Linked DNA regions of Chitinimonas arctica. The protein of the gene in region 1 binds, or shares a complex with, the protein of each later gene. Links are inferred from orthologs where the notes say so. Each region holds a gene or a part of one and is shown in the gene's direction. Other genes may lie near its edges.

Evidence for each region.
Region 2: the proteins of dnaX (region 1) and holA are in contact, whole or in part, in a cryo-EM structure (PDB 8GIZ), measured with the Escherichia coli proteins. The link is inferred for Chitinimonas arctica from one-to-one orthologs.
Region 3: the proteins of dnaX (region 1) and dnaN are in contact, whole or in part, in a cryo-EM structure (PDB 8GIZ), measured with the Escherichia coli proteins. The link is inferred for Chitinimonas arctica from one-to-one orthologs.
Region 4: the proteins of dnaX (region 1) and holB are in contact, whole or in part, in a cryo-EM structure (PDB 8GIZ), measured with the Escherichia coli proteins. The link is inferred for Chitinimonas arctica from one-to-one orthologs.

What each region holds. Positions count from the first base shown.
Region 1 is NZ_CP041730.1:1,234,225-1,240,131, forward strand. The notes cover bases 1,368-4,293. They hold dnaX (DNA polymerase III subunit gamma/tau), read left to right. Parts: upstream 1,368-1,890; coding sequence 1,891-3,696; downstream 3,697-4,293. Other genes in these bases: FNU76_RS05465 (oxidoreductase-like domain-containing protein), read right to left, coding at 1,583-1,783; FNU76_RS05475 (YbaB/EbfC family nucleoid-associated protein), read left to right, coding at 3,744-4,070; recR (recombination mediator RecR), read left to right, coding at 4,209-4,293. In the rest of the region: more of recR, read left to right, coding at 4,294-4,805; septum site-determining protein MinC, read left to right, coding at 5,098-5,841; septum site-determining protein MinD, read left to right, coding at 5,868-5,907. UniProt on the Escherichia coli protein: Part of the beta sliding clamp loading complex, which hydrolyzes ATP to load the beta clamp onto primed DNA to form the DNA replication pre-initiation complex.
Region 2 is NZ_CP041730.1:2,377,988-2,383,937, reverse strand. The notes cover bases 1,088-4,056. They hold holA (DNA polymerase III subunit delta), read left to right. Parts: upstream 1,088-2,037; coding sequence 2,038-3,075; downstream 3,076-4,056. Other genes in these bases: rng (ribonuclease G), read left to right, coding at 3,142-4,056; FNU76_RS10840 (LPS-assembly lipoprotein LptE), read left to right, coding at 1,547-2,038; leuS (leucine--tRNA ligase), read left to right, coding at 1,088-1,459. Outside these bases: more of leuS, read left to right, coding at 1-1,087; more of rng, read left to right, coding at 4,057-4,599; FNU76_RS10825 (substrate-binding periplasmic protein), read right to left, coding at 4,633-5,460; FNU76_RS10820 (2OG-Fe(II) oxygenase family protein), read left to right, coding at 5,592-5,950. UniProt on the Escherichia coli protein: Part of the beta sliding clamp loading complex, which hydrolyzes ATP to load the beta clamp onto primed DNA to form the DNA replication pre-initiation complex.
Region 3 is NZ_CP041730.1:2,451,542-2,457,317, reverse strand. What follows is about bases 1-2,795. They hold dnaN (DNA polymerase III subunit beta), read left to right. Parts: upstream 1-742; coding sequence 743-1,849; downstream 1,850-2,795. Other genes in these bases: gyrB (DNA topoisomerase (ATP-hydrolyzing) subunit B), read left to right, coding at 1,926-2,795; dnaA (chromosomal replication initiator protein DnaA), read left to right, coding at 1-396. In the rest of the region: more of gyrB, read left to right, coding at 2,796-4,322; FNU76_RS11125 (glutathione S-transferase family protein), read right to left, coding at 4,570-5,205; FNU76_RS11120 (NAD(P)-dependent oxidoreductase), read right to left, coding at 5,218-5,776. UniProt on the Escherichia coli protein: Confers DNA tethering and processivity to DNA polymerases and other proteins. Acts as a clamp, forming a ring around DNA (a reaction catalyzed by the clamp-loading complex) which diffuses in an ATP-independent manner freely and bidirectionally along dsDNA.
Region 4 is NZ_CP041730.1:1,045,822-1,051,744, reverse strand. The notes cover bases 1,344-4,285. They hold holB (DNA polymerase III subunit delta'), read left to right. Parts: upstream 1,344-2,280; coding sequence 2,281-3,291; downstream 3,292-4,285. Other genes in these bases: FNU76_RS04645 (penicillin acylase family protein), read left to right, coding at 3,752-4,285; FNU76_RS04650 (PilZ domain-containing protein), read left to right, coding at 3,300-3,680; tmk (dTMP kinase), read left to right, coding at 1,625-2,242; mltG (endolytic transglycosylase MltG), read left to right, coding at 1,344-1,623. Outside these bases: DNA repair helicase YoaA, read left to right, coding at 1-578; more of mltG, read left to right, coding at 580-1,343; more of FNU76_RS04645, read left to right, coding at 4,286-5,923. UniProt on the Escherichia coli protein: Part of the beta sliding clamp loading complex, which hydrolyzes ATP to load the beta clamp onto primed DNA to form the DNA replication pre-initiation complex.

The sequences.
Region 1 (5,907 bases):
GGCAGTCTCCTTAAAGTGCTCAACTGAATGGTAGCAACTAAGGACAAGGGTTGCGCTCGTTGCGGGACTTAACCCAACATCTCACGACACGAGCTGACGACAGCCATGCAGCACCTGTGTTAACGCTCCCTTTCGGGCACCCTCACGTCTCTGCGAGGTTCGTTACATGTCAAGGGTAGGTAAGGTTTTTCGCGTTGCATCGAATTAATCCACATCATCCACCGCTTGTGCGGGCCCCGTCAATTCCTTTGAGTTTTAATCTTGCGATCGTACTCCCCAGGCGGTCTACTTCACGCGTTAGCTGCGTTACTAAAGCATTGCTGCTCCAACAACTAGTAGACATCGTTTAGGGCGTGGACTACCAGGGTATCTAATCCTGTTTGCTCCCCACGCTTTCGTGCATGAGTGTCAGTGTTAACCCAGGGGGTTGCCTTCGCCATTGGTGTTCCTCCGCATCTCTACGCATTTCACTGCTACACGCGGAATTCCACCCCCCTCTGCCACACTCTAGCCGTGCAGTCCCAAATGCAGTTCCCAGGTTAAGCCCGGGGATTTCACATCTGGCTTGCACAACCACCTGCGCACCCTTTACGCCCAGTAATTCCGATTAACGCTTGGACCCTACGTATTACCGCGGCTGCTGGCACGTAGTTAGCCGGTCCTTATTCTTCCGGTACTCTCATCCCCACCTAGTATTAGCAGGCAGGATTTGCTCCCGGACAAAAGAGCTTTACAACCCGAAGGCCTTCTTCACTCACGCGGCATGGCTGGATCAGACTTTCGTCCATTGTCCAAAATTCCCCACTGCTGCCTCCCGTAGGAGTCTGGGCCGTGTCTCAGTCCCAGTGTGGCGGATCATCCTCTCAGACCCGCTACGGATCGTTGCCTTGGTGAGCCTTTACCCCACCAACTAGCTAATCCGACATCGGCCGCTCGTATAGCGCGAGGTCTTGCGAGCCCCCGCTTTCATCCGTAGATCGTATGCGGTATTAGCTATCCTTTCGGATAGTTATCCCCCACTACACGGTACGTTCCGATGCATTACTCACCCGTTCGCCACTAACTTGAGGAGCAAGCCCCTCAAATCCGTTCGACTTGCATGTGTAAAGCATGCCGCCAGCGTTCAATCTGAGCCAGGATCAAACTCTTGAGTTCAATCTCTGTTTTTGAAACAAAACTGGCATTGCTTGATTCAACAGCCTAAGCCGTCAAATCTCGTAAGCCTTTAGCCTAAAGCCAAGTGCCTACGCTTATCGGTTGTATCTTGTTAAAGAGCGTTTGCTTGTTCAGACTAACTCGGCTAACATCGTGTGTTTCGCTTCGTTTTTGTCTGCGTCAGCAGCAGAGAAGCGAACTATACGCACCACCCCGCCGGCCGTCAACACCCTTCTGTAAAACTTACCGGGGAACGGCGCGAGAATTCAATAAGTCATTGATCCGTAATATACCCGTCATGAATACTTTTTTCATGGCGGCCGGTGACTACGCAGAACGGCAGGTTCAGGCCCCACTGCAAATCCCGCACCAAACAAGCAAAGCGCCCCGTAAAACGGGGCGCTTTGCTTGATGCGAAGAAAATTTGCTATATAGGTTTAGTGTGCTCACGCAAGGCTTGTCGCGCCTGCCATTGCGCCAGCAAGAGACGGTGCTGCTGCACCTCCTCGCTGTAGAAATCGAAAATACAGGGGTCACAACCGCTCCCGCAGCATGCTTCGGGTGGCGGCGCGATAGGTGGCTCGGGCGGCGGATCATCTGCCGGCCAGGCACTTGGCGAATCGGACATCACGGTATCTACTCTCCTTTGTACTGCATATTGGCAATCAGCCAATTCGTTCTACTGTGGTGGCGCTCGGCACAATGTCCGCGAGTGCTTCTGCTAGAATCGCCGACATGACCTATCAAGTACTGGCCCGTAAGTGGCGACCGAGATCCTTTGCAACCCTGGTAGGGCAGGAGCATGTAGTCAAGGCCTTGAGCAACGCACTGGAAAACCAGCGCTTGCACCATGCCTACCTGCTTACCGGCACCAGAGGGGTGGGCAAGACCACTATTGCCCGCATTCTGGCGAAATCGCTCAACTGCGAAACAGGCCTGACCGCCACGCCTTGTGGCGTATGCGATGCATGCAAGCAGATCGATGCGGGTCGCTTCGTCGATCTGCTGGAGATCGACGCTGCCTCCAACACCGGTATCGACAATATCCGCGAGGTGCTGGATAACGCCCAGTACTCGCCCACGCAAGGCCGCTTCAAGGTTTACATCATCGACGAAGTGCACATGCTGTCCAAGAGTGCCTTCAACGCCATGCTGAAAACGCTGGAAGAGCCGCCCAGCCATGTGAAGTTTATCCTGGCCACCACCGATCCGCAGAAGGTGCCGGTCACCGTATTGTCGCGCTGCCTGCAGTTCTCGTTAAGGCAAATGCTGCCAGCCCAGATCAGCGGTCACCTGCGGCACGTGCTGGAAGCCGAGTCGGTGGGCTACGAAGCCGGCGCCCTGACCTTGCTGGGTCACGCTGCAGCCGGAAGTATGCGGGATGCCTTATCCCTGCTGGACCAGGCCATCGCATATGGCGCGGGCACGGTAGAGGAAGCCGGCGTAAGAGCCATGCTGGGCGCGGTGGATCAATCCTATCTGTTTGAGTTGCTGACCAGGCTGGCGGCTCAAGATGGCGCAGGCTTGATGGCGGCGGCGGAAGATTTGGTGACGCGCGGGGTCGGCAGCGACGCAGCCCTGCAGGAACTGGCTTCCCTGCTGCATCAATTGGCGCTGCTGCAAGCCGTGCCCAGCACCATCTCGACCGACCACCCACAGTATGGTGAGCTGAATCGGCTAGTTCCGCTGTTCAGCGCCGAAGATCTACAGCTCTATTATCAGATCGCCCTGCAGGGCCGGCGCGATCTTTCCTTGGCGCCCGACGAGTTCGCCGGAATGAGTATGACGCTGCTGCGCATGCTGGCTTTCGCCCCTGCACGCAAACAGTACGTGGCCACAGGGCCGGATTCCTCTCCCCCCCCTGCCCGCGAAGCGCTTCCCCTCCCCTCCCCGGGCGATACCGGGGTGAAGACTGCGCAAACCTCCTCCGCAGGGAGTGATGCGATGGCGGCTGCGCCTTTGGCAATACCCTCCCCGGAACCGGAACCGGAACCGGTACCGGCGCCCGCGCCGATCGCCGAGACCAGGCCTACCCCACCCTGGGAAGAACTGCCGGACGCGCTAGAAACCCCTCCCGTGCCATTTGTCGCGCCGGTAGCCGAAGTGGCGCAGGAGATGCCGGAAGAGGCGCCTCCCGAAGCACCGGCCGAGTTCACCGGAGACTGGGCTGCCTTGGTGGGTCGCCTGAAGCTGGGTGGCCTGGCGGTCATGCTGGCACAGCATGCCGAATTGCAAAGCCACGAGGGCCTCAGCTTCCAGTTGGCCGTGCCCGATGCGCACAAAGTGGTCGCGGGGCCGGATTATCGTGAAAAGCTGGAACAGGCCTTGAGCCAGCATTTTGGCCAACGGGCCCATGTCACGATCTCGGTCGGCGGTGTCAGCCACGCCACGCCGGCCGCACAGCAACAGCGCGAGCGGCAAGCGCGCCTGGCCGATGCGGCCGATGCGCTCAATAGCGATCCCTTCGTGCAGTCGCTGATCGCCGATTTTGGCGCCACAGTGCTGCCCGACACGATACAAACGCGCACAGACCCTGTTTGAGCGCGATTTTCTTCCATCCCTTCCCATTCAAGTTTCAAGGAGCAAGCATGTTTAACAAGGGCGGACTGGGCAATCTGATGAAGCAAGCCCAGCAGATGCAGGAAAATATGAAGAAGGCCCAGGAGCAACTGGCCGAGGTCGACGTGGAGGGCCAGTCCGGCGGCGGTATGGTCAAGATCGTCATGAATTGCCACCACCTGGTGCGCCGCATTCAGATCGACCCCAGCGTGATGGACGACAAGGAAATGCTGGAGGACCTGATTGCCGCGGCCTTCAACGACGCCTTGCGTAAAGCCGAGCAGACTTCGCAGGACAAGATGGCCGGCTTCAGCGCCGGCCTGAACCTGCCGCCAGGCATGAAGCTGCCTTTTTGATTGATTTCACGCTAGGCGCCACCCCCGGCCTCTCCTGACGAGGGCCGAGCCCGTCACGCGGTGTAAACCGATTTGACGGGCTTGCGGGGCGTCCATCGATGGACCTGACCCCATTCCCAAAGCACCGCCTGGCATCCCATGAAAATCCCCTCTTCGCTTGACCAGCTGATCGATGCGCTGCGCATTCTTCCCGGCGTGGGTCCGAAATCGGCGCAACGCATGGCTTATCACCTGCTGCAGCGCAATCAGTCGGGCGCGGCCGCCTTGGCCCACGCCCTGGCCGATGCCTTGACCAAGCTGCGCCATTGCCAGCGCTGCAATACCTTTACCGAATTCGATCTTTGCGAGCTATGCGCCGATCCGGCCCGCGACAAACGCCAGCTTTGCGTGGTGGAGATGCCTACCGATTTGCTGCGTATTGAACAGACCTTGGCATTCAAGGGCTGCTATTTCGTGCTGATGGGCAAACTTTCACCGTTGGATGGGGTAGGCCCCGACGATATTCATTTCGACAAGTTGCTTGCGCGCGCCCAGGATGGTGAAGTGGAGGAGGTGATTCTTTCCACCAACTTCACAGTGGAGGGTGAAGCAACTGCCCATTATCTGGCCGAATTACTACGCGCACAGGGCTTGCGGGTCAGCCGGATTGCCCGTGGCCTGCCCTCGGGCGGTGAACTCGAGCATGTGGATAGCAGTACACTGGCGCAAGCTTTATTGGAGCGGCGCAGTTTGTGATCGGTACATACAGAAGTACTTATCCACTTTTCCCCCACCTGCCGGCACTGTATTGCCTCAGCAACACGCTGGCCTGCAAGGATCTGCTTTGCAAGTTCAATTCCTTGATTTATATGAAAATATTAAAATCCTTGCTTTACTTCACCCCAAGCAGTATGGGGCATTCAAGTAATCACTCTGATTTTGCCGCGAGTCTGTCCACAAAGTTACCCACAGCACCTTCTGTTGAAGCTTGCGCCGTGAACCTAGTAAACTCGGCAACAATTTTGTCAACCGCCGCCGAGCGCATTCGATGACTGCTTCCATCAAGCCGGCCCCCGCCCGTAGTACCGCCTTGTTTGAAATCAAGAGCGCTGCGCTCAATCTGATCGCCTTTGCTCCCAAGACTGCCGATCTTGCCGGCCTCGAAGCGGCACTCAGCCAGAAACTGGGTGGCAGGGCCGATTTTTTCGGCGGAGATGCCGTGGTCCTGGAGCTGGCTGATTGGCCACCCCATGCCACCGCGCTTGATTTGAGCGGCTTGATCAGCATTCTGCGTAAATCCGGCTTGCAAGCAGTAGCAGCGCGCGGGGTCGGCGCGGCGGCTCGCGAGGCGGTGATCAGGGCCGGCCTGGCGCTATTGCCCGACACGCCCCTGCGCGACACGGCCGTGGATAGCCGAACCTGCGAGGCGAAACCCGCACCGGTGGCCGCGGTCAATCAGACGCTGATCATCGATAAACCCGTGCGCAGCGGCCAACAGGTCTACGCGCGCGGCGGCGACCTGATCGTGCTGGCCCTGGTGAGCCATGGCGCCGAGGTCATCGCCGACGGCAATATCCATGTCTACGCACCCTTGCGCGGTCGCGCCCTGGCCGGTGCGCGCGGCGATACCGGCGTCCGTATCTTTACCCATTGCATGCAAGCCGAACTGCTCTCCATCGCCGGCATCTATCGCTCCCTGGATGAGCCGTTGCCGCAGAGCATTAAGGCCCAAGCCGCCCAGGTAAGGCTGGACGGCAACAAACTCGTGATCGAAGCGCTGGCGCTCGATTGATTCGTTGAATATTTCAGGGAAAAAACGTGGCAAAAATCATCGTCGTGACCTCCGGCAAGGGTGGCG
Region 2 (5,950 bases), 1.1 Mb from region 1 along the record:
GTACGGCGACAAGCAGCGTGGTGTCACGCTCAATTCCGGCAAGTACGATGGCCTCGCCTACCAGGCCGCCGTGGACGCAATCGCGGCCGATCTGGCCGATCGCCAGATCGGCGAGAAGAAAACCACCTGGCGCCTGCGCGACTGGGGCATTTCGCGCCAGCGCTACTGGGGTACGCCCATCCCCATCATCCACTGTCCCCAGTGCGGCGATGTACCGGTTCCCTATGCCGACCTGCCGGTGGTGCTGCCGACCGATTGCGTGCCGGACGGCTCGGGTAATCCGCTGAAGAAGCGCGAGGATTTCCTCAACGTGGCCTGCCCAAGTTGCGGCGCCGCGGCCCAGCGTGAAACCGACACCATGGATACCTTTGTCGATTCCAGCTGGTATTTCATGCGCTATACCTGCCCGGATGCCGGCGCCATGGTGGATACGCGCAATGATTACTGGATGCGCGGCGGCATGGACCAGTACATCGGCGGGATTGAACACGCCGTGCTGCACCTGCTGTATGCCCGCTTCTGGACCCGCGCCATGCGCGACCTGGGACTGGTGGAGATCGCCGAGCCATTCAAGGCCTTGTTCACCCAGGGCATGCTGCTGAACGACTCGTTCTACCGCGAGGACGCGGCCGGCAAGCGGACCTGGTACTACCCCCACGAGGTGGAACTGCAGCTGGACGACAAGGGCCGCGCCACGGCCGCCACGCTGAAGGCCGACGGCCAGCCGGTCAATATGGGCGGCGTGGAAAAGATGTCCAAGTCCAAGAACAATGTGGTGGAACCCAAGGACATCATCGCCCGTTTCGGTGCCGATACCGCCCGCCTGTTCACCATGTTTGCCGCTCCGCCCGAGCAAAGCGCCGCCTGGAGCGACAGTGGCGTGGAGGGTGCCTCCCGCTATCTGCGTCGTTTGTGGTCCTTTGTCCACAAGCACGCCGACGCTTTGCGTTCGGCCGGCGAGGTGGGCGAGCAGGACAAGGCCGCCAAGGCGCTACGCTTTGAAATCCACAGCACGCTCAAGCAGATCAACGCCGACTACGAACGCCTGCAGTACAACACCGTGGTGTCGGGGGCGATGAAGTTGCTCAATGCGATGGAAGCCTATCGCGGCGAGGCCGTGGCGGTTCAGCGTGAAGGCCTGGGTATATTGCTGCGGGTTCTCTATCCGGTCTGTCCGCATATCGCCCATGCACTGTGGACCGAGTTGGGCTATGGCGGCGAACTACTGGACACGGCCTGGCCGGAACCGCTGGCCGCGGCCCTGGTGCAGGATGAAATCACCCTGATGGTGCAAGTCAACGGTAAGCTGCGGGGCGAGATCGCGGTGCCGGCCGATGCCGACCGCGCCGCCATCGAGGCATTCGCCCTGGCCAATGCCAATGTGCAGAAATTCCTTGATGGACAGGCACCGAAGAAGGTCATCGTGGTACCCGGCCGTCTCGTCAACCTGGTTGTTTGATCCGGTCCGGCGCCTTGTGCGCCGGCCTCACCGCGGAGCTTGCATGCGTTATCCAGTCGTTTTCGCCGCTACCCTCTTGCTGAGCGCTTGCGGTTTTCACCTGCGGGGCCAGGGCGAGACGGCCCGCTGGCGTTTGCCTCCCTGCACCTGGCCGCGCCGGCCGGCGGGCTGGGCGATGCGCTCAAGCGCCAGCTATCGCTGCGTGCCGACCTGCAACTGCTGGGTGCCGGCCAGGCCGAGGCCATGCTGATGGTGGAAGGCGAGAACGTCGACAAGCAGATCCTCACCGTCAACCGGTCCGGCCGGGTCAGCGAATATCAGTTGCTGTACCGGGCCCGGTTCCGGGTACAGCAGGGTGGCCGCGACTGGATACCGTCCACCGAGCTGACGCTGCGGCGCGACTACACCTTCGATGAAAACAATGTATTGGGCAAGGAAGCGGAAGAGCAGCTGCTGATACGCGATATGCGCCAGGATGCCGCGCAGCAGATCCTGCGGCGCCTGGCCGCCCTCAAGTCCCTGGCGGCGTTGGAAGCACCGGCCGCCACCCGCGCGCCGGCCCCGGTGGCGGTACCGTAATGCCGATCCGCGCGAGTGATCTACCTGGCCATCTAGCCGCCGGCCGCTTATCGCCCATTTATGTGGTACATGGCGAAGAAGCGTTGCTGGCGCTGGAAGCGGCCCAGGCCATTCGCGATGCGGCCCGGCTGGCCGGCTTTGCCGAGCGGGAGGTGCTGACGGTAGAAGCGGGCTTCAAGTGGTCGGAACTGGCGGCCGCCGGCCAGGCTATTTCCTTGTTCGCCGAGCGCAAGCTGATCGAATTGCGCGTGCCCAACGGCAAGCCGGGAGGGGAAGGCGGCGAGGCGCTGCAGCGCTATGCCGCCGGTGCGCCGGCCGACAATGTACTGCTGCTGCAACTGCCCAAGCTGGAAAAAATGCAGCTGCAAAGCAAATGGTTCACCGCGCTGGAAGCCGTTGGCACGGTGGTGGCGTGTCCCCTGGTAAGCCGCAATGAATTGCCAGCCTGGATCGGCGAGCGGTTGGCGCGGCAGCAGCAACGCCTGAGCGGCGAGGCCATGGAGTTCCTGATCAGTCGGGTCGAGGGCAATCTGCTGGCCGCCAAGCAGGAGATCGACAAGCTGGCCTTGCTGCACCCCGCCGGCGAGCTGGGGCTGGAACCATTACGTGCCGCCGTGGCCAATGTGGCAAGGTACGATGTGTGGAGCCTGGGTGAAACCATGCTGTCGGGCGATATCGGCCGCTTGGCCCGTATGCTGGACGGACTGCGCGCCGAGGGCGAAGCGCCCCATCTGGTATTGTGGGCCATGGCCGATGAGGTGCGTGCGCTGCTGCGGGTGGGCCTGGGCCGTTCGCAAGGGCTGAATATGCAGCAGTTGTTCCGCGAAAACCGGGTGTGGGGCGACAAGCAGCGCCACTATCCCGCCGCGCTGAACAGGCTCAAGGCCAGCCAGCTGAAGGGCGCGCTGGCCCATGCGGCCCAGATCGACCGTATCGTCAAGGGTGTGGGCAGTGGCGATGCCTGGGAAGAGTTGCTCAAGCTGGGACTGCGGCTGATGCCTGGCACACCGCCGCGCGTGCCGCTGCGCACGCCCTAGAGATGACAGACCCCAGCGCATGCCTGCTTGGGCGTGCCTTGCGGTATGTCATTTTGAGTTGAGCAGATGAAAGAACACATCCTAATCAACGTCACCCCGCAGGAGACGCGGGTGGCGCTGACCGAAGAAGGCGTGGTGCAGGAAATCCACGTCGAGCGCAGCGCTTCGCGCGGCATCGTCAGCAATGTCTACCTGGGCGTGGTCAAGCGGGTATTGCCCGGCATGCAATCGGCCTTTATCGAGATCGGCCTGGAGCGGGCGGCCTTTCTGCACATCGCCGATGTGATCGAGCAACGCCAGCATCCGGCCGAGCCGCAGCGCATCGAGCGGCTGATGTATGAAGGCCAGAGCGTGATGGTGCAGGTCATCAAGGACCCGATCGGCACCAAGGGCGCACGGCTGTCCACCCAGATCAGCATTGCCGGCCGCTTCCTGGTGTTCCTGCCGCAGGACCACCATATCGGCGTCAGCCAGCGCATCGAGCATGGCCAGGGCCGCGAGCATCTGCGGGAGCGTTTGTTGAGCTTATTGCCGCCGGGGCAGGAGCACGGCGGCTATATCATCCGCACCTCGGCAGAACACGCCACCGAAGAAGAGCTGCGCGCCGACGTGGAGTACCTGAGCCTGATCTGGGCCGACCTCAAGCAGAAGTCGCGTACCTTGCCGCCGCAGTCCATGCTTTACCAAGACCTGGGTCTGCCCATGCGGGTCTTGCGCGACATCGTTACCGGTGAAACGCTCAAGGTCGTGGTGGATTCACGTGAAACCTTCCAGAAGATGATCGAGTTCGCCAGCGCCTTCGTCACCAATGTCGCCCCGCGTCTGGAGCACTATCAGGGCGAACGGCCGCTGTTCGAATTGCATGGCGTGGAAGCGGAGATAGAGCGCGCCTTGGCCCGGCGGGTCAACCTCAAGTTCGGCGGCTACCTGATCATCGACCAGACCGAGGCCATGACCACCGTGGACGTGAACACCGGTGGTTTCGTCGGCACCCGTTCCTTCGACGACACCATTTTCAAAACCAATCTGGAAGCCACCCAGGTCATCGCCCGCCAGCTGCGTTTGCGCAATCTGGGCGGCATCATCATCGTCGACTTTATCGACATGGATAACCACGAGCATCGCGACCAGGTGCTGCATGAACTGGGCAAGGCGATGTCCAAGGACCGGACCAAGGTAACGGTTTCCGGCTTCACCAGCCTGGGTTTGGTCGAGATTACCCGCAAGCGCACCCGCGAAAGCCTGGCGCACGTGCTGTGCGAACCCTGCCCGGTTTGCCAGGGGCGAGGCGAAATCAAGACGGCGCAGACGGTCTGCTACGAAATCCTGCGCGAGATCCTGCGCGAAGCGCGCCAGTTCAATGCACGCGAGTACCGCATCCTGGCCTCGCAAACCGTGATTGATATGTTCCTGGATGAAGAGTCGGCCAATCTGGCGATGCTGGCGGACTTTATCGGCAAGCCCATTTCCCTGCAGGTGGAAAGCGCCTACTTCCAGGAACAGTTCGATGTGATTCTGGTTTAGCGCGACGCAGGGAATAAGCGGTAAGCCACCACTTTATTTCACGAGCGCCGGGTCGAGTGGATTGGCTACCCGTGGTAGCGAATCCGCGCCGGCATCTACCGCCCAGGCCGTCGGGCAGCGTACTTGCGACAAAAGCTTGGCATGCTCGCCGGAAGCCTGAATCTTCTTTAGCCCCGCGTTGAACGCCGTCACCAGTGCAAAGCTGTCCGGCAGCTTGCGCGACAGCATCAGATGGGTAGTGAATTGGTCGGTCATCAGCCGGGGGTGATAGCGCAGCAGATTGGCGCTGCCGGCGCCAAAATGACGGGCCAGCAGATCGCAGGCCACGTTTTTTTCCATGGGGGCGATATCGACCCGGGCGCTGATCAATTTGCGGAGGCTGGACAGATCGTTAGGCGTGAGATCGGCTTGTAGTTCGCCGGACTTGACCATGCTCCACAGCTGCGGCGTATAGGTGTAGTCCTGGATGATGGCCATGCGATAGGGGCGCAGGTCGGCGAGGGTCTGCCAATCGAAGCCAGACTTGGCGCGATAGACGAATACCCATTGTTCGGTCAGGACGTTGTCGCTGAGAAAGAAGCTTTCTTCATGTTCCGGCTTGTGTCCCCAGTAGGCGGTGCCGGTCCATTTGCCTGTCCGCGCCTCGGCCAATGCCCGCGACCAGGGCAGGAAGGTGAACTGCACCCGGTAGCCGGCCGTCTCGAAGGCGCGCCTTACCACGTTGAGGGCGATGCCCTGGTCGGCGCGGGATTGGGTGGCATAGGGCGGCAGTTCGCCGGTGGCGATACGCAGCAGCTTGCCATCCGCCAGGGTCGGCAGACATAGGCATGCCAGGAAAGGAGTCAGGCTGCGTAGGGTCATCGTAATTTTGCAATGGCGTTACATCGCTTTATAGATGACCTTGCGAAGCCGTTTGGTACGCTCCCGGAAACGGGCGCCGCTACGCCCGCCGAAGTGTCTAAACTTGAGGGTCGCCACTGCCACGGTTCGCCATGCCCGACGCCCGCCTACACCGCTTGTTCGCTACGCCCTTGCTGCTGGCCCATCACCCGGCGCCCGCCACGATCAATGCCGCTTTGCTGGAGATGGTACGGACCTTGCAGCGCGGTCAAGCCGGCGAAGACGTCAGCAATATCGGCGGCTGGCATTCCAAGGGCGAGTTGTTCGCGCTCGATAATCCGGCACTGCGTGAACTGCACGCTTTGATCCTGAGCAGCCTGGGTCAGGCGCTGGGTGAAATGGATCCGGCATTGCAAGGTGTCACCGGGCAGGTGCGGGTCACCGGCTGGGCCAACGTTTTGCCGGCCGGTGCCTACCATACGCCGCATCATCACCCCGGCCAGGCCTGGTC
Region 3 (5,776 bases), 1.2 Mb from region 1 along the record:
GAAGGCGCCCTGAAACGGGTGCTGGCCTACTCGCGCTTCACCGGCGAGCAGATCACGCTGGAAGTGGCAAAGGAAGCGCTGAAGGATATCCTGGCTTCCGGTAACAAACTGATTTCGGTAGAGAACATCCAGAAGACGGTGGCTGATTTCTACAAGATCAAGGTTTCCGACATGCACTCCAAAAAGCGGACTCGCGACATTGCTCGTCCGCGCCAGGTGGCCATGGCGCTCGCCAAGGATCTGACCCAGATGAGCCTGCCGGCCATCGGCGAAGCCTTTGGCGGCCGTGACCACACCACGGTGATGCATGCCTGCAAGACCATCGCGGCGCTGAAGCAAGGCGACGCGACGATGAATCACGATTACAACGTCCTGGCCCAGATCCTGCGTAACTGAGCCAGGCCGGAATGGTTTTAAGGGAAGTGCCGAACACCCCCTCGCCCTGTAGCGCGACACTCCCGCCACAGGCCGCTTGAGGGGATTTAAACGAGATGTCGTTGATTTTTAATGAAAAGTGGTGAACTGACAGTTCTCCACCGACATTTGTTCAGCGCTTCCGCAAGAAATGTGGATAAGCTTGCATTGCAGATTGGCGCCGAAAAGCGAACACAATCGATACACAACGGCAGGCAAGACTATCCACAGCGAGATTTGGCGGTAAGGTACTGAAGCAGAAGTGGAAAACGGGTTTTCCACAGAAACTGGCTACCTCTATTTATCTATCTTCAGGAACTACTACATTATGTTGCTGATACAAGCAGAACGCGATTCCCTGCTCAAGCCGCTGGCTACCGTCACCGGTATCGTCGAGCGTCGTCACACGCTGCCTATCCTGTCGAACGTACTGATTGGCAAGCAGAACGGGATGCTCACCTTCCTGGCGACCGATCTGGAAATCCAGATCACGACCGAGTACCCCAGCCCTGAAGGCAGTGATTTTCAGCTGACCGTATCGGCCAAGAAGTTCCAAGATATCTTGCGTGCCATCCCGGACGGCACTACCGTCAACCTGGACCAGGACGACAGCCGCCTGACCGTCAAGGCAGGCAAGAGCCGCTTCAATCTGCAAACGCTGCCGGCACAGGACTTCCCGCGACTGACCATCGATACCAGCGTCAAGAGCGTGATCAAACTGCCGCAACGCCAGCTGAAGAACCTGATCAGCCGGGTTCAATACGCCATGGCGCATCAGGACATCCGCTATTACCTGAACGGTCTGTTCATCCTGACCGAAGGCAAGGAATTCAAGCTGGTCGCCACCGACGGCCATCGCCTGGCTTTTGTTGCCTGCGAAATGGAACACGAAGTCGAACGCAACGAAGTCATCCTGCCGCGCAAGACCATCCTCGAGCTGTACAAGCTGCTGGCTGACATCGACGACGAAGTCACCATCGAGATCGCGCAGAACCAGGTCAAATTCGCGTTCGGCAATATCGTCATCCATTCCAAGGTCGTGGACGGCAAGTTCCCGGACTACAACCGGGTGGTACCAACCGGCAACGACAAGCTGGTACCGCTGAACCGTCAGCAGCTGCTGTCGTCCCTGCAGCGCGCAGCCATTCTCTCCAACGAGAAATTCCGTGGCGTTCGCATCGTATTGGGCGACGGGACCTTGAAGATCATCTGCAACAACAGCGAGCAGGAAGAAGCGACCGAAGAGTTGGAGATTCCTTACCAGGGCGATCCGCTCGATATCGGCTTCAACATCGGTTACCTCATCGACGTGCTGACCAACCTGGACCATGAAGCACTGGTTTTTGCCTTTGGCGACCATGCCACCAGCAGTACCCTGGTAACCGTTCCGGAAGAACCCAATTTCAAGTATGTCGTGATGCCAATGCGCATTTAGGCGCGGCCGCATGACCAAGCCGGCCATCTCGGCCGGCTTTGGCATTTTTATCAGTACAGCAGCAGGTGGATAAAAGATGAGCGATCAGGAATACGGCGCAGACAGTATCAAGGTGTTGAAAGGCCTGGAGGCCGTACGTAAACGCCCTGGCATGTATATCGGCGATACCCAAGACGGCAGCGGCTTGCACCACATGGTGTTCGAAGTGCTGGACAATGCAATCGACGAAGCGCTGGCTGGTCACTGCAACGAGATCAAGGTCATCATCCACCCGGATAATTCCATTTCGGTGGAAGACAACGGCCGTGGCATCCCCACCGATATCAAGGAAGACGACGAATTCAAGCGCTCCGCCGCCGAAATCGTCATGACCGAACTGCACGCCGGCGGTAAATTCGACCAGAACAGCTACAAGGTATCCGGCGGTCTGCACGGCGTGGGCGTATCCGTCGTCAATGCCTTGTCGGACTGGCTGCGGCTCACCATCCGTCGCGACGGCAAGGTGCACAGCATGGAATTCCGCCAAGGCGAAGCGGTGGAGCCACTCAAAGTCGTCGGCAAGACCGAACACCGCGGTACCGAAGTGCATTTCCTGGCTTCACCGGAAACCTTTGGCCTGATCGAATTCCATTTCGATATCCTCGCCAAGCGCATTCGCGAGTTGAGTTTTCTCAACAACGGCGTGGCCATCGTGCTGATCGACCGTGTGCACGGCAAGGAAGAGAACTTCTCCTATTCCGGCGGTGTACGCGGCTTCGTCGAGTACATGAATCGCAACAAGACCGCCTTGCACCAAAAGGTGTTCTACGCGCTTGGCGAAAAAGACGGCATGAGTGTCGAAGTCGCCATGCAATGGAACGATTCCTACCAGGAAACCGTGCAGTGCTTCACCAACAATATCCCGCAGCGGGATGGCGGTAGCCATCTGACCGCCTTGCGCCAAGTGATGACACGCACGCTCAATGGCTATATCGAAAAAAGCGAGATCGCCAAGAAAGCCAAGATCGAGACCGCCGGCGACGATATGCGCGAAGGCCTCACCTGCGTGCTGTCGGTGAAATTGCCCGACCCCAAGTTCAGCAGCCAGACCAAGGACAAACTGGTCTCCAGTGAAATCGGTCCGATCGTGAACGAGGTCATCAGCGAAGCACTGAACAACTTCCTGCTGGAAAACCCGATCGAAGCCAAGATCATCTGCGGCAAGATCGTCGACGCCGCCCGTGCCCGCGACGCCGCCCGCCGCGCCCGCGAACTGACCCGCCGCAAAGGTGTCATGGACGGCCTGGGGCTGCCCGGCAAGCTGGCTGACTGCCAGGAAAAGGATCCGGCCCTGTCCGAGATCTACATCGTCGAAGGGGATTCCGCCGGCGGTTCCGCCAAGCAAGGCCGCGATCGCAAGTTCCAGGCCATCCTGCCCCTGCGCGGCAAGGTGCTGAACGTAGAACGCGCCCGCTTCGACAAGCTGATTTCCAGCGAACAGATCGCCACCCTGATCACCGCGCTCGGTTGCGGCATCGGCAAGGACGATTTCAACCTGGAAAAACTGCGCTACCACCGCATCATCATCATGACCGATGCCGACGTGGACGGCGCCCACATTCGAACCCTGTTGCTGACCTTCCTGTATCGCCAGCTGCCCGAACTGGTCGAACGCGGTTACGTCTACATTGCCCAGCCGCCCTTGTACAAGGTCAAGCATGGCAAGAACGAGCAGTACCAGAAGGACGATCACGAACTCAACCAGTACCTGTTGAAACTGGCCTTGAGCGGTGCCCAGCTGATTCCTCGCAGCGGTGCCGATCCGCTGGAAGGCCAGGCATTGGACCTGATCGCCCGCCAGTACCTGCTGGCTCAGGCCGTAATCGAGCGCGAAAGCCGTTTGATCGACCCGACCGTGTTGTATGCCTTGCTCAGAACCGGCGCGCTGGACATGAGCAGCGAAGCGGCGGCTCGCGAGTCTGCTACGCGTTTGATGGCTGCCATTGCCGATCCGGCTTTTGTGCTTGAGCCGTATCATGACGACAAGAACGATGCGTTTATCCTGCGTCTGAAAAAGACCGTGCACGGCAATATCGCCTTCCAGTACCTGGATCACGATTTCCTGCATTCGGGCGACTATGTGCAGCTGCGCCGTACCGCGGATATGCTGTCTGGACTGCTGGATGCGGATGCCGTGGTGAAGCGTGGCGATCATGAAAAGCCGGTCAGGGAGTTCAAGGACGCGCTGGAGTGGTTGCTGAACGAAGTGCGCCGCAATATGACCGTGCAGCGGTATAAAGGTCTGGGTGAGATGAATCCGGATCAGTTGTGGGAAACGACGATGGACCCGACTGTACGGCGGTTGATGCGGGTGCAGATCGAGGATGCCATGGCGGCGGATGATATCTTCACGACGCTGATGGGCGACAATGTGGAACCGCGTCGGGCGTTTATCGAGAAGAATGCTTTGATTGCGCGGAATATTGATGTTTGAGGGTGTTGTCGGGTGCCACAGAAAGTGAAAACTGTGCCAAGTTAGTGAAAAGTCTGTGACACAGTTGTTGAAAAAGCCCTCACCTTTCGAGGGCTTTTTTGTACCTCAGTCGGAAATGTAAGCTTCACTGTGCTAATGAAGTAGCTCAGTTGGTGCATCAGGTATCGAGGCCACCCTTGCCTGCGCTCGCGTGTGCATGATCATTCGTGATGTTACGAGCCATGCTCCTCTGCTTCCCAAAGGTGGCTTACATCTTCAACAGAACGCTCTTTTCGCGCTCCAATGCCCGCCTGGCCGCAGGGCGGTTGATGAGGCGATCCTTCATTGCGGTGAGATGTTTCAACTCCTTGATTGGCAATCCAAGCTCCTTTCCCCAGGGGTAGAACACCAGGGTATACGGATCGGCGACCGTGAAGTGTTCGCCCATGACCCACTGGCTGTGCGCCAGCATCTGGTCGATCTCGCGCAGATAGGCCCAGAAGCTCTCCTTGCCATGTGCCTTGATGGCCGCATGCGTGGCCTTGTCGTCACTGAACCGCTCCGGATGCACGAATTGCATGAAGGCGGGGTGGACGCTGCTTGACAGCCAGGCACACATCGCGATGGTGCGGGCGTGATCGAGCTGGTCGGCCCCGAGCAGTTCGGCATTGGGATAGGTCTCCCCGATCCATCCAAGGATCGCGGTGCTTTCAAGCAAGACCCGTCCGTCATCAAACCGCAGCGCCGGCACCTTGCCGCGAGGGTTGATTGCCAGGTAATCGGGTTTCCGGTTCTCGCCAGTGAAGATGTTGATCTTCTTCGCCTCGAAAGTCGCGCCGGCTTCCTCCAGCGCGACATGGCTCGCCATCGAGCAGGCGAGTGGACAGTAATAGATCGTCAGCATGGTCTTGGCTCCTCAGTAGGCCACCGTGAAGCGCTCGCTGTGGTGCCGGGGCTGCTCCGCTTCGTCCAGCATCGCTGATGCAAAGTCTTCCAGCGAAATTCGGCTCTCGCCTTTCGCATCGGTCAGCAGGTGATCCTTGCCAATGCGATACCGGCCGGTGCGCTCTCCAGGTACCAGCATGGCGGCAGGGCTGAGGAACACCCAGTCCAGTTCCTTTTCTTTCTGTAGTGTTTCGAAGAACGCTGCCGTGCGCAGTGAACCCTCTTTCCACTCGGCCGGGAAGTCCGGTTGGTCCACCACACGTTGACCCGAGGGCAGAAGCAGCGTTCCGGCACCACCCACGGTCAAAAAGCGGCCAATGCCGGCACGCTTGACGCCGTCGATGATGGCCCGGGTGCCGCTTCCATCGGCGTCCAGACCGGGGTTGAAAGCGCTGATTACCAGATCGTGACCGCGGATCGCGCCGCTCAAGGCTTTTACATCCGTCGCATCCACCTGCACGAACTCGAGATTGGCATGCGGGTGTGGTGCGTGTCCGGTTTCCTTGGTGATGGCAGTTAACTCGTGTCCG
Region 4 (5,923 bases), 190 kb from region 1 along the record:
CCGAAGGCCACGCCTTCCTGCTATTCACCAGCCTGCGGGCCATGCGCGAGGCCCATGAGCTGATCAAAACCCGCCTGGCCGGCCTGGGGTTGGACTATCCCATCCTGTTGCAAGGCGAGGGTACCCGTACCGAATTGCTGGAACGCTTCCGCACCCAGCCGAATGCCATCCTGGTTGCCAGCCAGACCTTCTGGGAAGGTATCGACGTCAAGGGGGAGCAGTTGCGTCTTGTCGTGATCGATAAACTACCGTTCGCCGCACCGGACGATCCGGTCCTGGCGGCCCGTATCGACAAGATCAACAAGGCCGGCCGCAACGCCTTTATCGAGTATCAGCTGCCGCGTGCGGCCATTACCCTGAAGCAGGGCGCCGGCCGGCTGATACGCGACGAGACCGACCAGGGCGTGCTGATGATCTGCGATCCGCGCCTGGTCGAAAAACCCTATGGCAAGCAGATCTGGAAGGCGCTGCCACCGATGCTGCGTACCCGCGAGGCGGGCGTGGTGGAGCGCTTTTTTGCCCGTATGAAGACCCGGTCGCAAGGCGACCAGCCGGCAACCGAAACCGTGGAAGACTGAATTGGCACGTAAGAAGAAGCAATCCGCTAAGCCACGCAGGGGCGTGGTCCAGGTGTTCAGCCGGCTCGCCATCCTGTTGGTATTGTTGGTGCTGGTACCCGCCGGCGCCTATGTCTGGCGCTATATCCATACCCCCCAGCCGCTGGCCGAATTGCCGCGCAGTTTCGTGGTGGAGCGCGGCGGCAATATGCGCACCGTGGCGAACCAGCTGGAGGCCGAGGGACTGCTGGAACACCCCTGGCTACTGACCATCATTGCGCGCCTGAACGGCGATGCCATGCGTATCAAGGCCGGCAGCTATGAACTGAGCCAGCCCTTGACCCCCCTGGAATTGCTGGCCAAGCTGACCGATGGCGATGTCAGCAGTGCCAGCCTGACCATCGTGGAAGGCTGGAACTGGCGGCAGGTCAAGGCGGCCTTGGCGCGCGACCCGGATCTGCGCCACGACAGCGCCGCCATGGATGACGCCGCCCTGCTGGCCGCGCTGGGCAGCAAGGCGCAGAGTCCGGAGGGCTTGTTCTTCCCCGATACCTATCACTTCGCCAAGCAGAGTTCCGATGTGCAGGTGCTCAAGCGCGCCCAGGAGGCGATGGAGCGGCAACTGAAGGCCGCCTGGGGGGCACGCGCCGCCAATCTGCCGCTGGCTTCGCCCTATGAGGCGCTGACCCTGGCGTCCATTATCGAGAAGGAAACCGGCGCGGCGCGGGATAGAAGCATGATCTCCTCGGTTTTCATGAACCGGCTGGCCCAGGGTATGCGCTTGCAGACCGATCCGACCGTGATCTACGGGCTGGGTGAGCGCTTCGACGGCAATCTGCGCCGGGTCGATCTGGAAACCGATACGCCCTGGAACACCTATACCCGCGGTGGTCTGCCGCCGACCCCGATTGCCATGCCCGGACAAGCCGCCTTGCTGGCGGCCACCCGGCCGGCCCAGTCGCAAGCCCTGTATTTTGTCGCCAAGGGCGACGGCTCATCGTATTTCTCCACGACGCTGACCGAACATAACCAAGCGGTACGCCGCTATCAGCTGGGAGCCAAATAATATGGCGCAAGGACGTTTTATCAGCCTGGAAGGCCTGGACGGCGCCGGCAAGAGTACCCATCTGAGCTGGCTGACGGCCCACCTGGCCGAACGCGGCATCGACCATCTGGTCACCCGCGAGCCGGGCGGTACCCCGCTGGGCGAGCAATTGCGCGAGCTACTGCTCAAGCAGCCCATGCATCTGGAAACCGAGGCCCTGCTGATGTTTGCCGTTCGCCGCGAACATCTGGCCCAGGTCATCGAGCCGGCGCTGGCCGCCGGGCGCTGGGTGGTATGCGACCGCTTTACCGATGCCACCCATGCCTACCAGGTCGGCGGCCGCGGCTTGGCCCTGGATAAGTTCACCATGCTGGAACAATGGGTACAGGGACGCGAGCAGGGCTTGCTGCAGCCGGACCTGACGCTGTTGTTCGACGTGCCCCTGGAAGTCAGCCGGGCCCGCTTGGCCAATGGCCGCGAGCTGGACCGTTTCGAACGCGAGCAGGATGCGTTTTTCGAACGGGTGCGGGACGCTTACCATGCCCGGGCCGCCGCCTCGGCAGGCCGGATGCGCGTGATCGATGCCAGCCGGTCGATCACCGCCATCCAGGCCGAATTAGCCCAGCTGCTGGCCGCTTAAGGCAGCCTGTTCGCGTACCCATTCCGATCGGTCCCTCCATGCTCTACCCCTGGCAACAATCCGACTGGCAGGCCTTGATCGCGCAAGGCGAGCGGCTGCCGCACGCGCTCTTGCTGACCGGCGAACCCGGGATCGGCAAGCAGGCGTTTGGCCGCCATCTGGCCCAGGCCCTGCTGTGCGAGGCAAGCATGGCCGTGCGGCCCTGCGGGGTATGCGATGCCTGCAATTGGTTGCAGGCCGGCAATCACCCGGATTTTCGGGAGCTGACGCCGGTGGTGGAGGACGAGGACGAGGAGTCGGACAGCAAGGCCAAGAAGAAACCCTCAGCCTGGATCACGGTGGACCAGGTGCGCGACTTGAACCAGTTCGTCCACTTGAGCGCGCATCGGGGCGGTCGCCGCGTTACGCTGATCCAGCCAGCCGAGGCGCTGAACCTGGCTGCCGCCAATGCCCTCTTGAAAACGCTGGAAGAGCCCCCGGCCGGCGCCATATTCATCCTGGTCAGCCATCAATGGCGCCGCTTGTTGCCTACCATACGCAGCCGCTGCCGGCGTCTGGCCCTGCCGCTGCCGGCCAAGGCCGAGGCGCTTGCCTGGTTGTCGGGGCAGCGTCTGGCGGATGCCGAGAGTCAGTTGGCCGAGGCCGGCGGCGCCCCCTTGGCGGCCATCGAGCGCGCCGATGCCGAGACGCTGGCCGCGCGGCGGGCCTTCCTGGCCGAATTGGCCGACCCTCGCCAGCTCGATCCCTTGGCTTTGGCCGAGCGTCTGGACAAGCAGAAAATGGAAGTGGCGCGGGTCACCGACTGGCTGTCCCGCTGGCTGCACGATCTGGCAAGTTTGGGCCTGGCCGAGTCAATCCGCTATTATCCGGATGAAGCCGGCCGACTGGGATCGTTGGCCAAGGCGCTGGACCCGGTTCGCCTGATGCGGTATCACGACACCGTGCTGGAGGCCAGGAAGTTTTCCAGCCACCCACTGAATGCCAGGCTGGTTTTTGAACAATTGCTATTCGGCTACCAGCAAGCCGTACGACCTATGAACAAAGGATAGAAAACCTTATGGCCGAAGCTCCCAAACCCGCCGCTGCCATGGCCGCGCCCCGCGCCGGCGGTGTGTTGTCGCTGAGCATCAAAGAAAAAGCGGGCCTGTTCGCCGCCTATATGCCCTTTGTAAAGGGCGGCGGCATCTTTATCCCTACCGCCAAGGCATACAGCATCGGCGACGAAGTCTTTATGCTGCTGCAACTGATGGACGATCCGGCGCGTATCGCCGTATCGGGCAAGGTCAGCTGGATCACGCCGGCCGGTGCCCATGGCAACCGTACCCAGGGCGTGGGCGTGCAGTTTTCCGACAATGAGGCCGGCCACCAGGCCCGCAACAAGATCGAAGCCATGCTGGGCGGCGCACTTCAGTCCAATCGGACCACGCATACCATGTAATCGTCGCTGTACCGCGTGAACCGCCGGTGCTCCCGGCCGTCACTCGCCTCTTCTCATTTCCCGAGCCTTCGATGACTCCATCTAGACTGCGCCGCTGGGCGTTGCGTTCCGTGTTTGGTTTGCTGCTATTGGTATTGTTGGTGGCGATGGCAGTGTGGGGGTTTTTGCGGGCAAGCCTGCCGCAACTCGATGGCGAGGTGCCCGTACATGGGCTGGCCGGTACGGTGCAGGTCGAACGCGACGGGCAGGGCGTGCCCACCGTGCGTGGCGAGAACCGTTTGGATGTGGCTTATGCCACCGGCTACCTGCATGGGCAGGATCGTTTTTTCCAGATGGATTTATTGCGCCGGGTAGCCGCAGGCGAACTGGCCGGACTGGTCGGTGCGGCAGCTCTGGAGACGGATCGCGATCACCGCTTCCACCGCTTCCGCGCCCGCGCCGAAGCCGCTTTGAAGACCCTGCCCGCAGCCGAGCTGCAGCTGCTGGAGCGCTACACCGCCGGCGCCAATGCCGGCTTGGCGGCCCTGGGCGCGCGCCCGTTCGAATATGGGTTACTGCGTACCCAGCCGGAACCGTGGCAGCCGGCCGATTCGCTGTTGGTGGTCTGGGCCATGTATTTCGAGCTGCAAGGCAAGCAAGAGCGGCGCGAATTCGGTCGCGGTTGGCTACGGTCGCATAGCACACCGGAACAATTGGCGGTATTGCTGCCCGAAGCAACTGAATTCGACACGCCCATCGATGCGCCTGCCATCGCGCCGTCGCTTGGTCCATTTCCGGCCACCGCGCCTGGCTGGCTGGGCCAGCGGGCGCCGGCAGGGTTGACGGCGCTGGAAGCCTCTTCCTCGGTGGGCAGCAATAACTGGGCGCTGGCAGCGTCCCGTAGCAAGGATGGCCGCGTGCTGATCGCCGACGATATGCACCTGGGCATTCGTCTGCCGCATATCTGGTATCGGGCGGTATTACAGTATCCGGACGGGCAGGGTGGGGTGCGCCGGGTGGCGGGTGTGACCTTGCCGGGTGCGCCGCTGGTGGTCGTCGGCAGCAATGGCCGGGTCGCCTGGGGTTTTACCAATAGTTACGGCGATTATCTCGATCTGGTGGAACTGGCACGCGATCCGGCCCAGCCCTTGCGCTTCAAGACGGCGGCAGGCTGGGAAACGGTCCGGCAGCACCGCGAAATCCTGCGGGTAAAGGGTGGGGAGCCCCAGGCGATGACCGTGCTGGAGAGTTCCCTTGGACCGCTGCGCGAAATCGGTGGCCGCTACTACGCGGTCCACTGGGTGGCGCATCAGCCTGGCGCGGTCAATTTGCGCTTGGCCGAAATGGAAGGCGCCGCCAACCTGGCGGCGGCACTGGCGGTAGCCAACAGTGCCGGCATGCCGGCGCAGAATATGCTGGCCGGCGATGCGTCCGGCCATATCGGCTGGACCATCGCCGGGCCCTTGCCGGGCCGCGATGCGAGTCTTGCCGCCAGCTTTCCCTATGACAGCACGCAGCCGCTGGGTTGGCAGACGCCGCGCGCACCGGCCGATTATCCACGTTTGCTCGATCCCGTGGATGGCCAGCTCTGGACTGCCAATAACCGCCAGCTGGCCGGGCCGGAATACCGCAAGCTGGGCGACGGCGGCGCCGATATCGGCGCCCGCGCCCGCCAGATACGCGACGGGCTGACCGCCTTGCAAAAGGCCGACGAAAAAGCGGTGCACGATATCGGCCTGGACGACCGCGCACTGTTTATCGACGCGTGGCGGAAGCGCGCACTGCAGGTGCTGGACCCGGCCGCGCTGGCTGGCCAACCCGCCAGAAGTGAATTCCGGCGTCTGCTTGAACAGAGCTGGGACGGCCATGCCAGTGTGAAGTCGGTCGGCTATCGGCTGGCCCGCAACTATATGCATGGCCTGTATACCGAATTGTTCGGCGGTTTGGATAAGCAACTCGAGCTGGAGGCGAAAGGGAGTACCTACGTCATGGCCAATCCGCGCTGGCCCGCCGTGGTCGCCCGCTTGCTGGACGAGCAGCCTCCCGGCTGGCTGCCACCCGGCCGCAGCGATTGGCGGGCGGTGCAGCTGGCGGCCATCGATCGCGTGATCGCCGACTTGACCAGTAGCGGTTCGACCTTGGAGGCCTCAAGCTGGGGGTTGCGTAACCTCACTTCCATCGAACACCCTTTCGCCCGTCGGCTGGGTATCCTGGGCAGTTGGCTGTCCGCGTCTGGCGAAGCGCAAGCGGGCGACGAACATATG